Regions from separate parts of the Lysinibacillus sp. NPDC093190 genome, predicted to be linked through region 1. Evidence: riboswitches for the same ligand, from Rfam matches in the RefSeq annotation. Region 1 holds a riboswitch; each other region holds the start of a gene.
What was found. A riboswitch is a leader RNA that binds a small molecule or an ion and turns the genes downstream of it on or off. The one in region 1 is predicted to bind cobalamin.
Positions count from the first base shown of each region.

Region 2: linked by a shared signal. The riboswitch ahead of ACQKOF_RS14015 (leucine-rich repeat domain-containing protein) and the one ahead of ACQKOF_RS17420 ((2Fe-2S) ferredoxin domain-containing protein) in region 1 are both predicted to bind cobalamin.
Region 3: linked by a shared signal. The riboswitch ahead of ACQKOF_RS07970 (hypothetical protein) and the one ahead of ACQKOF_RS17420 ((2Fe-2S) ferredoxin domain-containing protein) in region 1 are both predicted to bind cobalamin.
Region 4: linked by a shared signal. The riboswitch ahead of ACQKOF_RS23050 (FecCD family ABC transporter permease) and the one ahead of ACQKOF_RS17420 ((2Fe-2S) ferredoxin domain-containing protein) in region 1 are both predicted to bind cobalamin.

Region 1 is NZ_JBNNVG010000023.1:46,868-51,167, reverse strand. Features, by position in the region: gene ACQKOF_RS17425 (energy-coupling factor ABC transporter permease) at 1-331, opposite strand, end outside; cobalamin riboswitch at 475-659, opposite strand; cobalamin riboswitch at 888-1,072, shown strand; gene ACQKOF_RS17420 ((2Fe-2S) ferredoxin domain-containing protein) at 1,209-1,580, shown strand; gene cobJ (precorrin-3B C(17)-methyltransferase) at 1,585-3,255, shown strand; gene ACQKOF_RS17410 (sirohydrochlorin chelatase) at 3,270-4,175, shown strand; gene cobK (precorrin-6A reductase) at 4,172-4,300, shown strand, end outside.
Region 2 is NZ_JBNNVG010000016.1:76,477-80,776, reverse strand. Features, by position in the region: gene ACQKOF_RS14025 (hypothetical protein) at 1-257, opposite strand, end outside; gene ACQKOF_RS14020 (hypothetical protein) at 345-473, opposite strand; cobalamin riboswitch at 504-687, opposite strand; gene ACQKOF_RS14015 (leucine-rich repeat domain-containing protein) at 867-1,718, opposite strand; cobalamin riboswitch at 1,943-2,139, opposite strand; gene ACQKOF_RS14010 (hypothetical protein) at 2,483-2,848, opposite strand; gene ACQKOF_RS14005 (amidase family protein) at 2,980-4,300, opposite strand, start outside.
Region 3 is NZ_JBNNVG010000007.1:85,534-89,833, reverse strand. Features, by position in the region: gene ACQKOF_RS07975 (acyl-CoA dehydrogenase family protein) at 1-1,497, shown strand, start outside; cobalamin riboswitch at 1,584-1,766, shown strand; gene ACQKOF_RS07970 (hypothetical protein) at 1,785-1,997, shown strand; gene ACQKOF_RS07965 (ABC transporter substrate-binding protein) at 2,017-2,982, shown strand; gene ACQKOF_RS07960 (FecCD family ABC transporter permease) at 2,979-3,980, shown strand; gene ACQKOF_RS07955 (adenosylcobinamide amidohydrolase) at 3,977-4,300, shown strand, end outside.
Region 4 is NZ_JBNNVG010000043.1:23,183-27,482, reverse strand. Features, by position in the region: gene ACQKOF_RS23055 (heme ABC transporter ATP-binding protein) at 501-1,295, opposite strand; gene ACQKOF_RS23050 (FecCD family ABC transporter permease) at 1,301-2,347, opposite strand; cobalamin riboswitch at 2,489-2,681, opposite strand; gene ACQKOF_RS23045 (biotin transporter BioY) at 2,853-3,449, shown strand; gene ACQKOF_RS23040 (NADPH-dependent FMN reductase) at 3,910-4,300, opposite strand, start outside.

The DNA of each region.
Region 1 (4,300 bases):
CACTCATCGCTAATGGTCCAAAAAGAACTGTTCCGAGCCCAACCCCAGTTGGATGCGAGCAGCTCCCTGTTACAGAAGGGATTTTTAAGGCTGATAGCACAAAGGCAAAGGCACCCGATAGACCTAATATCATTTTTGTTTCAGGATTTTCATCAATGGTTTTACGAATAGAACGTAATCCTAAAATAATAAATGGAATCGAAATGACCCACCAAAAAATCGCCCATTCGATTGGTAAAAAACCCTCCATAATATGCATCGCAAATGCACGATTTGGCACGAATAAAAATGCCAATAAGAAATAACTAAGCTTCCAAGCTGAGAATTTCAAAAATCTCTCCTCCTCACATTAATATTTTTCGAATTAGTATGCGAAAATAAAAAAACACTTCTCCAACTTTGGAAAAGTGCATAGCTAAAAAAGTAAATAAAATTCTAATCTGCTAAGCCGCACACCCATCCTCGTAGGTTGAAACGATCACATATTTTTCGGCAGGTCTCCTGGCTTTAGTTCAACGTTTTATAGGCCTTCCCATCCTTTGGACAGTGACATTATCTATAAAACTCTCTAGTACAGTGGCGGGACCGCGCCGGACTTGAACCGGCTTCCCTTTTAAGCGAAATGATGAACAATTCGCACCGAAAAAAGATGAAGTTGTGAGATTTCACGACAAAGTGTAACATGATTTTCCATATATATGCTATACTTTTTGTGAAAAAATTTTCAATTGAGGATCTATGTCGAAAATTCGGATAAATTGAAAACGAATGTGATATTTTTCTATAAAAAATTAATAAAAATGTCACAAATTAAAAAAGAAATATTGAATTTTTTAAATAATAAGATATGATAGAAACAGTTTTCTATTACATGAAAGATCATAAATTCATATAAAACATCCATAAGTGCTTGAATATTTTCAAGATAATAGGGAAATCGGTGAAAATCCGATACAGCCCCCGCTACTGTAATAGCTGATGAAATCGCGGATGCCACTAGTGAAAACTTAGGAAGGCGCGAAAGTAAAAAGAAGCTTAAGTCAGGAAACCTGCTTATGTGATGATGCATGCAAACTTTTCGGAGGGAGAAGTTGAAGCGAGAGCGAGTACCTGTATATATTCGTTTTTCTTTGGCTTCTACTACCTTTACTCTTCGTCTAGAGTAAAGGTTTTTCTTTGTCCTAAAAGCAAATGAGGGGAGAACAACTATGACAACTTGGAATTTAGAGGGGATGAAAACACATCTTTTTATTTGCAATGGTAGTAGCTGTATGAAAAAAGATGCTGAAGATATTACACAGGCAATTCGTGATGAAATACAGTTGCTAGCGCTTGATCAGGAAATACATACGACAAGGACCCGCTGTAATGGTAGGTGTAAGGATGCTTGTGTTGTCATTGCTTATCCTCAGGGGAATTGGTACCGTGTGCCGACAACGGAGCATGGGAAGGCACTCGTACAAGATTTAAATCATGAAGCGTTACATAATGAGCATGTTTTTACATTGCGTGAAGGTTCGTTGCAGCGTACAGCACAAACAACAGCCATTAAAGGCATTGAAAAGGTGAAAGAGGGGTAGCGAAATGGCGCAAAAAGGTAAGATTTTCGTAGTTGGCTTTGGCCCTGGAGACTTTAAACATATTACGACTCGTGCTGTGGAGGCACTACAACAAAGTGATATGATCATAGGCTATAAAACTTATGTTGAACTTATTCAGGATTTAGTTAGTGCAAAGTCGATTATTAGTACTGGTATGACAGAGGAAGTTTCACGTGCACAGGAAGCGGTGCGTCAAGCAGAGGCTGGAAGTATCGTATCGGTCATTTCCAGCGGTGATGCAGGGGTTTATGGAATGGCAGGATTAGTGTATGAGGTATTAATCGAGCTAGGTTGGACGGAAGCAACTGGTATCGAGGTAGAAATTGTTCCAGGTATTTCGGCTATTAATTCGTGTGCAAGTTTACTAGGTGCTCCCATTATGCATGACGCCTGTACCATTAGTTTAAGTGACCACTTAACACCTTGGAATTTAATTGCAAAACGAGTAGAAGCAGCAGCAATGGCGGATTTTGTTATCGCTCTTTATAACCCAAAAAGTGGACGTCGTACGAGACAAATCGTTGAGGCACAACGGATTTTATTAGAATATCGTTCCCCAGATACGCCAGTTGGACTTGTGAAGAGCGCGTATCGTGACCGTCAGGAAATTACGATGACTACTTTAGCAGAAATGCTTGAACATGATATCGGCATGTTAACAACAGTTATTATCGGGAATTCAACAACATTCTTCTACGACAATAAAATGATTACGCCACGTGGTTATCAGCGTAAATATACACTTGGTGAGGAAAAACAGCCGTTACGACCATATCAACGACTTAAGGAAGAAAATGAACCATGGGCGATGAATCAAGAAACAGGAGCAGCGCGTAATGATTTTGCGACCGATCCTAATGCCAATCGTATTAAGCCCAGTTTAGCCATAACACCACAACCAAAGCCTAGAAAATCATCACTGGAAATGGCGACAGCTGCTCTTGTAATGGTGAAGGGAACGAGCGCTGTGAAGGTATCACCTAAGCTTGTTCAACAAAAAATCGAATCTGTTTTTGAATTAGCAGTTAGTCCTGGGGTAGCTAATAAGTTTTTTAGTCCTCAACAAATGATGACGTTAGCTGAAGTAGTTGGTGAAGAAGGAACGATGGAGTATACACCAGACCATCAAATTCATTTGAAAATTCCAACGTCTGAGCCTGAAACGATTACCGCAAAGCTTCGTGAAGTTGGCTTTTTACTAGCACCACTTGGTGACGTGTTATCGTTAAAGGCTTGTGACTTCTGTTATGGAGAAAAGTTTGATTCGATTCCATATGCTGAAGAGATTCAAGAAAAGCTTGGTGGTATGTCGTTACCGAAAACATTAAATATTGGCTTTAACGGCTGTGGTATGGCGTGTTATCGAGCAGTATTTGATGATATTGGAATTGTTTATCGTAAAAGTAAATTTGATGTTTTTATTGGTGCCAAGCCGGTTGGTCGTACAGCACATGCGGCCCAGCCAGTTGTTGAGGGGTTAGAGCCTGATCAGCTCATACCACTTATCACAGACATTATCGAAGAATATAAAGCAAATGCGCACCCAAATGAACGTTTGTTTAAATACTTCAAGCGTGTGAAAAAGATTCTACATTTTACGTATCAGGATATGTCTTCAAAAATAAAAGTTGAGCCCGCTCCATGCGGCGACTAGTGAGGGGTAATGAGATGAAAGCAATTTTATTTGTCGGCCACGGGAGCCGTTTAGAAGCAGGGAATGACGAGGTACGCACGTTTATCGAGCAAATGACACCTCGTATTGATGATAGCTTTTTAGTAGAAACATGTTTTTTAGAGTTCGCTTCGCCAAACATTGAAGAAGGTATTACGAACTGTGTAGAGAAGGGTGCTACAGAGGTACATGTTATTCCGATTATTCTTCTTCATGCTGGACATTCCAAACTACATATTCCAGCAGAGATCGAACATGCGGGTGAGCATTATCCAAATATAAAGTTCACATATGGTCAAACAATCGGTGTCCATGAAGAAATATTTGCTATTTTAGAAGATCGTTTAGCAGAAATCGGCTTTAGTGCTGAAGAAGAACATAAAGATACAGCCGTTTTATTAATTGCACGAGGCGGCAGTGATCCATATGCAAATGGTGATTTTTATAAAATTACACGTTTGTTATGGGAAAAACTCCCTGTTCAGTATGTGGAAAGCGCATTTATGGGTGTCACAGATCCACGTGTAGAAGAAGGAATAGAGCGCTGTGTGAAGCTTGGTGCCAAAAAAATCATTATGCTACCGTACTTTTTATTTACAGGTATCCTAATGGAGCGTATGAACGGCATGTGCAAGCAATTTAACGAAAAATATGCTGACTGTGATATTCAAATTGCCAACTATTTTGGCTATCATGAGCGTTTGCAAAATGTGCTATTAGAGCGTATTGAGCAAGCTGTTAATGGCACATCGACAGGTATGCAAGATTTAGAAAATTATCGTGCTTATGCGGCAGTGCATGGACCTGCGCATCATCACCATCATGACCACGATCATGGACATGACCACCACCATCATGACCATGACCATCATCACCACCATGAAGAGGAGCCGGTAAAATGATTTTCATGTTAGCAGGGACGAGCGATGCTAGGAATCTAGCACTTGAACTACAGTCAGCAGGTTATGCTGTGACGGCTACGGTCGTCACTGATTCAGCCGCTTCAAGCCTTGCAGAAGTCGGTCTT
Region 2 (4,300 bases), on a different contig from region 1:
TGATCTGTCATATCCGCCTTTGCAAAAAGGTGCCCATTAATATTTTCATTTTGAATCCAAATAATATCTTTGTTATATAAAATTTGCTCAAATAATCGTTCATTACTAATAAGATTACTAGCTATTAATTGATCAACAAGTGATTCTATAACCATTCTTGTTGTAGCTTTCTTAGTAACTTCAGTGCGTGGCTGCTTACAAATTTTCATATCTAAATATTGCGAATCCTGTGCTGTATATACATGAATATTCGTCATACTTGCATCCTCTTTTCGTACATATTTTCAAAACGGAAGTCATCAGTAAAAAAAGGATTTCCTATTAACGCGAGGAAATCCTTCATTCTATCTTTTTCGTTCATCATATAATGTCAAACAATGCCCAAATATCAAAGAATTAGCTCGATTGCCAATACCTTCTTTTATTTTGGGCGTTTGACGTACAGTGACGAACAGAGCATTCTGTTTTGTCAACATGCCACCTCCTATTCCTCGTAGGGTTATGGTGTGTACTCATAATAGGCAGGTATCCTGACTCATGATCATCGCTACTTTTCCCCTTCCCGTCGTTAAACAGTGGTATTTGAAAAGTCGCTCACATTTACAGTTGCGGGACAGTGTCGGATTTGCACCGACTTCCCTTTTAAGTAAATTGCACGCAATTTACACCTATTACTCCACGCTATTCAGTTGTCATAGGAATCTAGTATTCCTATTAGATTATTAAAATCAATTGTATAGGAGTGTATTTCCAAAGTCAAATAACACAATATATTCCAGTTTCTTATGCATTATCTTCTAGACTTTTTAACTCGGATTGTAAACATTAAACTAAAGCCCAGTTAGTTTAAGTGCATTTAATCACAATTACAAATAAATAATACACCCTTTTTCTTCTAGTTCTCTTAACCACTTTGGTATGTTTAATTGGTGGTTCCATCTAAGATCCAAACGTTCTAACCCCTCCATTTCCAGCAATGATTTTGGTAATTCCGTTAGAAGATTGCTTCTTAGATCAATTTCTAATAAATTCTTCAATTGTCCAATCTCTTCAGGTAATGTGGTCAATTGATTATGTCTCAAATTTAATCGTCTTAACCTTAAACATTTATGTAAAGATTGAGGTATATCTTTTAATTGATTATCTTCTATATCTAAAACACGCAATAATGACAATTCCCCTATATTTACTGGAAGAGTTGTGATTTGATTATTTTTTAAATGTAATTCCTTCAAGTTACTTAATCTACAAATACTGTACGGCAACTCTTTCAATTGATTATTCATTACACGCAGTTCTATAATATTGGTCAAATGTCCAAGTTCATCTGGTAATTTTAATAATTGATTATCACTTAGATTTAAATATTTCACTTTGACCAGCTTAGAGATCTCAGGTGGAATGGACTTTAATTTATTATTATGAAGGTATAAATAATCCTCCAGATTATGAAGGGATCCAATTTCAGGAGGAATAACGTCAATTTCATTATGCCCTGCATCCAACATTCTAAGATCTGTTAAATTGCCTATCTCCGCAGGCATTTTTTTAATCTTATTAACAGATATATTCAAAATTTTTAATCTGCTCATTTTATAAATTTCGGAAGGTATCGTTGTTAACCTATTATCAAAAAGGTTTAAATTTGTTATTTCTTTTATGGGTACATCTAAATTAGGTAAAGAGTCTAATTTCATATGAGGAAAATTTAGTTTCATTTGTCTGCTCCTTTTTCGAAAATACAATGTATGTATATTCCTCCAACTTGAATTTTTTGCACATTGTTTGAATAACTCTACTTAAACTACTTGAACTTCTTCTATAACATACCTGTTTATTCAACTAACCTGTTCCGTTAGTTGAATAGTAACAATATTTCGGAAAAACATCTATTATTTTTCAAGAAGAAAAAAGTTGTGCGCAAGGTCGGAACACCAGAAAGTTCCACTCAGAATCGTAGGCTTCGGGGTCATGCACATTCAACGCAAAAAAAGAACGCCCAACAAACGAATTGAATCGTTGTTGATCGAGTTTATTAAAATACTATGTGCATTTACAGTTGCGGGGCAGTGTCGGATTTGCGCCGGCTTCCCATTTAAGTAAATTACACCGAATTACGCCTATTATTCTATGCTATTTAGTTGTTAAATTAGCCATTTAAAGATGTAAGAAATAGTAGAGTAAATATTCCTTACTGACTATCAAACTAAATTGTAATGTGTAGTTTACCTACTGTTAAGAAATTGGAAAGGAAGACAAATAAAAAAGACTACCCAGTGAAGGACAGTCTAAATGTACTTTATTTACATGCAGGTGGTTGAGGATTATGACCTTTCATCGCTTTCTCATAATCCTCCTTAGTTATATGAATGATTTCTAATAGCTTGGTATCAAACCCACCATACACGAGAATAACCGGGTCACCATCTTTGATGTTTGATAAAGATAAATCACCACCATTTACATTTTTAGCATCTGGCGATCAAACATTGTTAAAACTTGCAGACCTTTGTTCACCAGTAATCCAATCTAGATTTATGTTTTTAAATGCATAAATTTTTATATCTTTAGGTAGCCAACTAGAATTTAGATTCATTTCATGGTCTGTTCTTTCTTGGTCAAATGTTGTAACGTAGAATACTAGGTTACCTTGTTTTACAGTATCCCAGTTAAAATACGCTTGGATTTCTGGCAAGTGCGAAAACATTGGATAACCTAAATCACTTTTATTAAAGAATGTTGCCGCATCTGCTGTATTCTCTTCTTCTTGCATTCCCGTAATATATCCGCCTGTAGTTGCTATTGAAAGTGCTAAAACGCTTGCTAGTACTTTACCTTTGATGTTCATTAAAATCATCCTTTTATTTGCGTTATTGTCTTACAAGTAATAACTTAATATAATTAGTCAAATCTTTTTACTATTAAATAAATTTCACCATATTTTAATTGGTGTTTAGTGTCGGATTTGCACAGAAGATCTTAATACAACTTCGGAGCTTTTCGTAGTTTAGTTGCTTGCTCAAATGAAAATGCAAGTTTTATTAGAACATCTTCACTAAATGCAGTTCCTGCGAATGTTATGCCAAACGGTCTCCCATTTTTCATATACCCTGCTGGGACGGCAATAGACGGATATCCAGCTTTCGCACTAATTGTCGAACCTATATAGGATGGAAAGATAATCGCATCTAATTCATATTTTTTTAATGTATAATCGATCCCTTGTTCTTGTGAAAAATACAAATCCTCTAGTTTTGCGTTTAAATATTCAGAATCTCTTAACGTGTTCGGTAAATTCTCTCTCGACTCCAATTTATCCTGCCCATATTTCAACGACTTTTCTTTTGATCGAATATTAAATTGAATTAACTCAGAGATAGAATGGACAGGCATGTGGGAAGGTAGATTGACAAGAAAATTATTTAAACTATGCTTTAATTCGTATAACGGTACTCCCCATTTCCAGTCTCTATGAAAAGTAGGGATTTCGATGCCTTCAATAATATCGGCTCCTTGCTCTCTCAAAACCTGAATTGCATTATTAAAAAGTGTTTCGTCATATTCCCCTGAGTCATAATAAGCTTTTGAGGCATTATTATAAACACCAATTCTAGCACCAATTAATCCTGCGGCATCTAAAAATTTGATGTAATCCTTATATAACCTTCTTTCACTTTTATATGTAGCGACGTCTTCTTGATCTACTCCTGTTAACGCTCCCAATAAAATAGCTGCATCTGTTACTGTTCTAGCCATTGGTCCTGCTGTGTCTTGAGAGTATGTAAACGGAATAATGCCCTGTCGACTAATGAGCCCAACTGTCGGTTTTATGCCAACTACTGAATTTTGAATAGCTGGACTTAAAATCGAGGCATCTGTCTCAGTTCCAATTGATAAAACAGAAAAGTTTGATGCCACTGCTACTGCCGAACCCGAACTGGACCCTCCTACAAAAAGTTCTGGATCACCATAAGGATTTAGTGTTTGTCCACCTCGAGAACTATAGCCTGCCCACATCGTACTCGACATACCGTTTGCTAATTCAGTCATATTCGTTTTTCCTAAAATAACAGCCCCTGCTTCACGGAGCTTTTTTACTAGAAATGCATCCTGCTTTGCTAAATAATTTTCTAATGCTATTACGCCCGCACTAGTATGCATAAAATCTTTCGTTTCGATATTATCTTTTAAAACTACCGGAATTCCGTGTAGAGGCCCTCTAGTCCCTTTTGTTAGTCTTTCTTCATCTAAAGCTTCAGCAATAAATATCGCTTCAGGATTAATTTCAAGCATAGAATTA
Region 3 (4,300 bases), on a different contig from region 1:
CATACGGATAGAGAGGGTGAACCTCGATTACAAAGGTATAATGCCTATGGTGAAGAAGTGTCAGAAGTTTGGGTCAATGATGGCTATAAAAAAACAATTGAAGAAACGTACAATACCGGCATTGTTGGCTATGTTCATAAGGATATTCCGCAATTAGGTAGAAAGGGCAACTATGTTTATAGCTTTGCTCAAGGCTATATACTATCACATGCTGAGCCAGGCTTTTATTGTCCTGTTACTTTAACAATGGCAGCTGCTTATCTCCTTGATCATTATGCGAGTGATGAGGTGAAGGAACACTTTTTACCGCATGTTTGTGCAACTGGAGATACCGAGCTATATGAGGGGGCGACATTTTTAACGGAGCGTCAAGGTGGCTCTGATGTTGGGGCGAATGTTGTAGAGGCAAGAAAGGACGGCAATCAATATCGTTTATATGGGGAGAAATATTTTGCATCTAACGCGGGAATGTGTGGAGTAACCATGGTATTGGCACGCATGGAAGGGGCTCAGGCAGGCTCAAAAGGCTTAACATTGTTTGCAGTTCCATGGCGAAATGAGGATGGCACAGTTAATAACCTGCGCATTCGGCGTTTAAAGGATAAGCTTGGTGTTAGAGCAGTACCTTCTGGTGAGGTTGAATTTGATGGAGCGCTAGCTTATGTCGTAGGTGATCCGAATAAAGGAATTTATTATATGCTGGAGGCACTTAATTTATCAAGAATTTGCAATGCGGTTGCTTCTATCGGTATTATGCGCCGCGGATATTTAGAGGCGAAACATTATGTGACAAATCGTCATGCGTTTGGTAAGCCTTTAACGCAATACCCTATGATTCAGGATACACTAGGGAAATTAGCTGCCAAGCTTCATGTAGAAGTTGCCACAGTTTTTGATCTTATTCAGCTGTACGATAAAGTAACTAGTGGACAGGGGAATGAAGAGGAAATTATTTTAAATCGCTTGTATATTGCTATTATGAAAAAAGAAACGGCAGAGCAAGCTGTGCATTATGCTAGTGAAGCCATTGAATTACATGGCGGAAACGGCTATATTGAAGATTTTGTTACACCACGGCTATTAAGAGATGCACAGGTGCTTACTGTATGGGAGGGAACTGCTAATATTTTAGCTTTAGAGCTCATTCGTTTAGTTGATAAGTTTCATGCGCATGAATTGTTTGTTCGTGTCATGGAGGAGCGCCTAGAAAAATTAGCTGACAGTCCATTAGTCGAAATTGTAGCGGAGCAATTAGCAAAACTAGATTCAACTTTGCAAACATTTAGCCGTTTAGATGATGCAACGAAAACGTTTGAGGCAAAAAAGGTTGCAGAGAAAATGGCACATATATATGAAAGTGTTGTAGCAGTCGAATGGGCACAAAGATTCGGCGGCAAATATGAGAAGCTAGCAGATATTTATTTAGAGCACACATGGGCGTTACGAGAAATGGGTGCACCGATGAAAACGGTACAGTATTTTTCATATATAGTCTAACTTCTTTCAGTATGCCGGACATAATTGATTTGTTTAGGAGTCGTCTCGAATGGAGGCGACTTCTTTCATTTTCATGTATAATACAATCAACTGAATATTATAAAGGTTCTTTACTTAAGTAAAGTGAAAAGGGAAATCGGTGTAATTCCGATGCGGTCCCGCCACTGTATGTGTGAGTTTTTTCAATCTACGCCACTGAAATTTTCGGGAAGGCTTGAAAAAGCGTATGGAGCACGAGCCAGGAGACCTGCCTTTATAGAAAACACGTTGTAGCCTACGAGGATAGGATGGTGGATTTTGTATATGTTTTTTGTGCAAATTTGACCCCCTCATTGTTTTATGATGAGGGGTATTTGTTTTGGAAGATGAATGTCGATAAATTTGAAACAGTGGGCGATAAATCCACAAAGTTGGGCGATAAACTCACAATGTTAGGCGATAAAAAACTAAAATGTATCGATAAATCAGAAAAACAAAGCGATAAAAACTATATGCACTAATAGACTAAGGGGGATTCACATGAAGAAAATTTGGAAAATAGGATTATCAGCATTTTTAGCTATTGGCTTGCTTGCTGCATGTAATACAAAAGAGGCAACAAATGAAAAGCCATCATCTTCTGAGCAACAAGAGACTGCAAAAGTAGATCAAGCAACATTCCCAATGACGATAAAGGATGCTACTGGCAAGGATATTACGCTAGAAGCACCTCCTAAAAAAATTGTCTCTCTCATTCCAAGTAACACAGAAATTTTATTTAGCCTTGGCTTAAATGATGAAATAGTTGGTGTAACAGATAATGACGATTATCCACCAGAGGCTAGTAAAAAAGAAAAGGTTGGCGGTATGGATTATAATATTGAACGAATTATTGCTTTATCGCCAGATATCGTTCTTGCGCATGCATCGGGTATGAGTTATTCAAAAGGAGCAATTGAACAGCTTGAGGCTGCAGGTGTGAAAGTATTTGTTGTAGCGGATGCAAAAAACTTTAATGAAACTTACACAACGATTGAACAGCTTGGTCGTGCAACAGGAAAACTAGAAGAGGCTAAAAAAATAGTCGCAAACATGAAGACAAAAGTTGAAGAAGTTGAAACAAAACTTGAGGGTGCTGAGCCAAAGAAAGTCTTAGTGGAATCGTCTGATGAGCCACAGATTTATACAGCTGGTAAAGGTACATTTATGAATGAGATGCTAGAAATGATTCATGCCGAAAATGTGGCAGCAGATACAAATGACTGGTATCAAATTGATGCTGAACAAATTATCGCGAAAAATCCAGATGTCATTGTTGTGGCATATAATTATGTACCTGATATTTTAACGAAAATTCCACAACGTCCAGGCTTTGAGACAATTACTGCTGTGAAAAATAAAGCTATAGTACAAGTGGATGAAAATACGACAAGTCGTCAAGGTCCTCGTTTAGCAGATGGTCTGGAGGAATTAGCAAAGGCCGTCTACCCAGAGGCGTTTAAATGAGTAAAACAATTGTAGCCTATGGTTCAGCTATTACGCTTTTAATCATTAGCATCTGGTGTGGAGTAGCGATAGGCTCAGTTCATATTCCACTAGAAGTAGTGTGGAATAAGGCGGCTGATGAAACAGCTGCCAATATTTTGTGGAAAATTCGTTTACCTCGAGTCCTACTGGCAGGGCTTGTAGGGGCATCACTTGCTATAGCAGGGGCAGCTTTTCAAGGCTTATTAAAAAATCCTTTGGCTGACCCTTATACGTTAGGTGTTTCCTCTGGTGCATCAGTTGGCGCAGTTATGACGATTTTCTTTAGTATATCAATACCTGTAGTCGGCCATTATACATTGCCAATCTTTAGTATGATTGGTGCCATATTAACGATGGTAGCTGTTATGGGTTTTGCTAGAATAGTAGACCGTTCACTAAAAATGGAAACTCTTATTTTAACAGGGGTAATATTTAGTTCATTTCTAGGTTCCCTGATTTCATTAATGATTGCATTGTCTGGTGAGGAGCTACGCCAAGTTATCGGATGGCTGCTCGGTTCAGTATCGATGCGTGGTTGGCCATACGTTCAGATGATTATCCCGTTTGTAATAATTGGCTCAATTATGCTTTGGACACAAAGACGCGAGTTAAATGTTCTGTTATATGGAGAAGAACGCGCGAAGCACTTAGGTGTCAATGTTAAGCGTAGTAAATATATTATTTTAGTGGGTGGATCAATGTTGACAGGAGCTGCGGTAGCGGTTTCTGGAACGATTGGCTTTGTCGGTTTAGTTGTTCCTCATATGACGAGAATGGTTTGGGGTTCCGATCATCGTCATTTATTGCCATTATCATTTTTAAATGGAGCAACTTTGCTGATTATTTGTGATTTAATAGCACGAACAATTATTATACCAAGAGAGCTACCGATCGGTGTCATTACTGCATTTATTGGGGCGCCCGTTTTTTCCTATATTTTTTATAAGCAACGTAGAGGCAAGGGGGTACGGGCATGATTGTTGTTGAACATCTTTCTGGTGGCTATGAAGATGTACCGATCGTCCATGATATTAGTTTTTCCGTTGAAAAAGGAAAAATACTAGGGATTTTAGGGCCGAATGGTAGCGGGAAATCCACTCTGTTAAAAGTAATAAGTGGCATACTACCAGCAACTGCAGGCACTATATTAGTAGATGGTAAAAATATTAGCTCTTACAATGCTCGTGCATTAGCAAAAAAAATGGCGGTGCTACCACAATTACATGCTAATGCCTTTTCAAACAGTGTACGGGAGGCAGTATCACTTGGACGTTATCCACATCAAACGGGCTTCTTT
Region 4 (4,300 bases), on a different contig from region 1:
TTGATTTTACTTTTTCGTTGAAACTTTATTTTATAACTATAGGTGTCTATTAAATAAAGTACAGCTCTTCGGCAAAACGAGGGGTTGATTTCCGTTTCGACTGGGCACTTTGTCGCTTCGCTTTCGCGCAGATAAAACATTTGTCGCTGCCGCTTCGTTTTCGCACAGAGCAAAGCTTCCCGGGGGCGTCCGATGAGCCGCTTTTGTTGCTGCCGCTACGTTAGCACTACGCTTTCGCACAGAAAACATCCGCTACGCTGCAGGTTCTCGGGCCAACAGATGTTTTTTGCGCGAAAGCGAAGCGACAGCAGCACCGATGTTGGTCACGAAGGCATTAAACAGGATGTGATGGTTTTAGCCTTCGTTCCTCTATTGCTGATCCCCAAGGAGTCGCCCAGTCTCCACTCCAATCAACCACTTCGCTTAGCGTGTATCTTCTGGCATATCACTATAATTCTCTAGATGCATTTATTTAAAAAATTTATTTCAATATATATCAATCATGTAGTTTCTAAAGCTTGCTTCGCGAATTGCTCTGGGATATACATTAAATATGGTTTACCTGTAAGTGGATGTGTTTGAATATCGGCATAAACACCAAATACATCTTGTAATAATGCCGGTGTAAGTACTTCTTCTGGTGTTCCAAAACAAACAATTCGACCTTGCTGTAAAACATAAATTTGATCGCAATACATAGCTGCAATGTTTAAATCATGTAATGCAGCAACAACTGTTAAATGTAAGGTTTGGATTAAATCCATAAGCTGTAATTGATGCTGAATATCTAGATGATTTGTTGGCTCATCTAAAATCAACACCTGCGCTTGCTGAGCGAGGGCACGAGCAACCATCACACGCTTTTTTTCTCCACCCGAAAGAGAGCTAAAACTACGTTTCTCTAAATGAGCGATACCTGTTTGGTTCAGTGCATCTTTTACAATTTGAAAATCTCGTTCTTGATCAAGCTCCAATAGTTTTTTATGGGGTGTTCTCCCCATACTCACTAAATCATGTACTGTAAAATCGAATAAGACTGGTGTTTCTTGACTCACAACTGCTAAATTTCGAGCAATGCTTTTACTCGGTTGCTTTAAAATATCCTGTTCATTTAATAATACTGTTCCACTTTCTGGTTTTAATAAACGATACATATTCTTTAATAGCGTTGACTTCCCACTACCATTAGGACCGATTAGACCAACAAATTGCTTGTCCTTTATTCGAATACTTACTTCATGTAATATACGTTCATCAGAAATGGAGAATGATACTTGTTTCGCTTCTATTGTCATATGCTTTAATCTCCTTCACCGAATGAATAATTGTTACTACGTAGCAGCCAAATGAAAAATGGACCTCCGCAAAAAGCTGTGATAATTCCAATTGGCATTTCCTCAGGGGCAATTAAAATTCGAGCAAGTGCATCTGCCCAAACTAAGAAAATCCCTCCTAATAATGCGCTAATCGGTATGACATATTTATGGTTTGAACCTACAATTAGCCGTACAATATGTGGAATGATTAAGCCGACAAATCCGATTGAGCCACTTACAGCAACAATCACACCCGTTAATAATGAAACTAATAAAATAAGCTGTATACGGAATTGTTGTAAGTTAACCCCTAATGTGACTGCTGCTTCTTCCCCAAGGAGTAATAAATTTAAGCTTCGATAGTGGAGCCATAACAAGGCAAATACTACAATAAAAATAATTGTAGGAATTAAAAGATTACTCCACTTAGCACCAGCTAGGCTTCCTAGCATCCAAAACATGACCGCCTTCATTCCACCTTCTTGCTTCGACATCATTAATATAAAGTTTGAAATAGCAGATAAAATAAAAGACACCGCCATCCCTGAAAGTAAAAGCCGAAAGACGGAAATCCTACCTCCAACACGTGATAAGAAAAAAACTAACCCCATTGCCGTGAGAGAACCTAAAAATGCAGATACAGAAAGAGCATAAACGCCTAGAAATGAAAAAGCACCTAAAATGATGACGGCTGTAGCACCAACCGTCGCTCCAGAGGAAATCCCTAAAATATATGGCTCTGCAATTGAATTACGAACAAGTGCTTGAATAGCTGCTCCAGCAATTGCCAAACCTGCTCCTACAATAGCAGCGAGTAATACACGCGGAGCTCGGATTTGCCAAATGATAATTTCCTGTGAGCGACTCCAATCTTCTTCGATTGAATTTTGTATAATTGGGATTTTAGAAAGGATGACCTTCCATACATAAAGTGGCGTAACAGAAACCGATCCAACCATAATCGCAATTGTCATTGAAATGATAAGTACTAGAAAAAGAGTCATTGATAGTAGTATAAATTTTTTATTCATCTGTTTATAAACTCCTAATCACTAAATAAATGAAACAAAAAGGGTATTCTATGCAAATGCGCATAGAAATACCCTTGATTAAACAACACCAGAATGATTTCCTTCTACTATTGTCCGTAATTGCTTTCATCCTCGTGGGCATTACAGGAATTACTAATTGGCAGGTCTCCTGGCTTCGAATCAACGTTACTATGATTGCCTTCCCATTCTAGAACAGTGGCTAAATCATCATAGAACTCCTCTTTACAGTTGCGGGACAGCGTCGGATTTGCACCAACTTCCCTTTTAAGTGACACATTGTACAAGATGTCACACCATTAGCATCGAATATTTAAAATTATGACGATTCTATCATATATTTTAATAGTTAGTCTATAACTAACCATTATTTATCAAGTTAAGTAGGAAAATACTTTTACGTTAACCTTTGATGATAATTAAGTTGACACAAAATCATTATTTTTTTACACTAATATTATCAACATTACTTTTTAGGGGTGAAATAATGACAACAGTTGCGGAACACACGCATCACAAATTAAGAACAGTCGATCTTGCATACATTGGACTATTTTCAACATTGATGATGATAGGGGCTAATATTACGTCCATTGTACCTTTCATGATGGTTGGTGGAGTACCTATCACATTACAAACATTTTTTGCTATTTTAGCAGGGCTTATTCTTGGTAGTAGAAAAGGGGCACTCGCTTGTACTGTTTATATGTGTATTGGTTTAGCAGGTGCACCTGTATTTTCACGATTCAATGGAGGCTTTGGACAAATTATAAGTCCTACATTTGGTTTTATTGTCTCATTTATTATAGCTGCATTTGTCGCTGGGCTTATTGTAGAACGCAGTGGAACGAAGAAAAGCTATGTAGTTGCAGCATTAGTTGCAACAGCTATTAATTATTTACTAGGCACAAATTGGATGTACTTTGCCTACAAGCTATGGGCTAGTGCTCCTGATGCTTTCACTTATAAGATAGCATGGCTTTGGATGATGCCTCCTTTACCAAAGGATATTATTTTAGCTGTATTTGCGGGTATTTTTGCACACCGCCTTCAAAAGGTGTTAAAAATAATTCCGATTAAATAAAGGGTCATCATCATAACATGTGGTTGATTTCCGTTCCGACTGGGCGCTCTCCTGTTCTTTCTGTCGATTCAGTTGACTAACTAGTTTTTCTGCAGGAGTGTCGGGGTATTAACCTCTATCTTAAATCCAACAAATAAAAAAATGTCCCATAAGTATATTGCACACTTATGGGACATTTTTTTATTTATCAATTATGCCTCGGCATAATTACGTCCGGAATCGGCTTTTGTGCTTGCACAAAGGATGATTCCGTGACATCCGCCAGAGGCACATGATGTTGGTCACTCAGTCGTTGCCACAGGACGTGGCGTTCTTAGACTGAGTTCCTCTATTTCAGCAGGTGTTTGGACAACCACTGAAAAAGTAAATTAAACCCGCATTCATCTCACCACCTATAGAGGTGGGAGACTTCTGTAGCTGACGCTTCGCTTTCGCTACAAAAGACATTTGCTGAAAAAAGTTAAACGTATTTTTTCACCCAGTTTAAGAAGTTATCAATAACTACATCTAGGAATTTGATAGTACCCTCATCTGTTAAATTGCCTTCTGTATCAAATTTAGTGTGTACTGCTCCAATATAAACATCATTACCACTAAGTAATGGTGAATTTACTCCAGGTGAGAATAAAATATCTCGTAAATGTAATTGTGCTTTAACAGTACCTAAGTTACCCATTGATGCTCCCATCATGAATGATGGCTTGCCAATCATTACTTTATCAACGCGAGATAACCAATCAATGGCGTTAACCATAACACCTGGCACTGTACCATTATATTCTGGTGTTAACCATAGTACTGCATCTGCCGCTTTTACTTTTGCTTTAAAATCAAGTACAGATTGTGGTGCT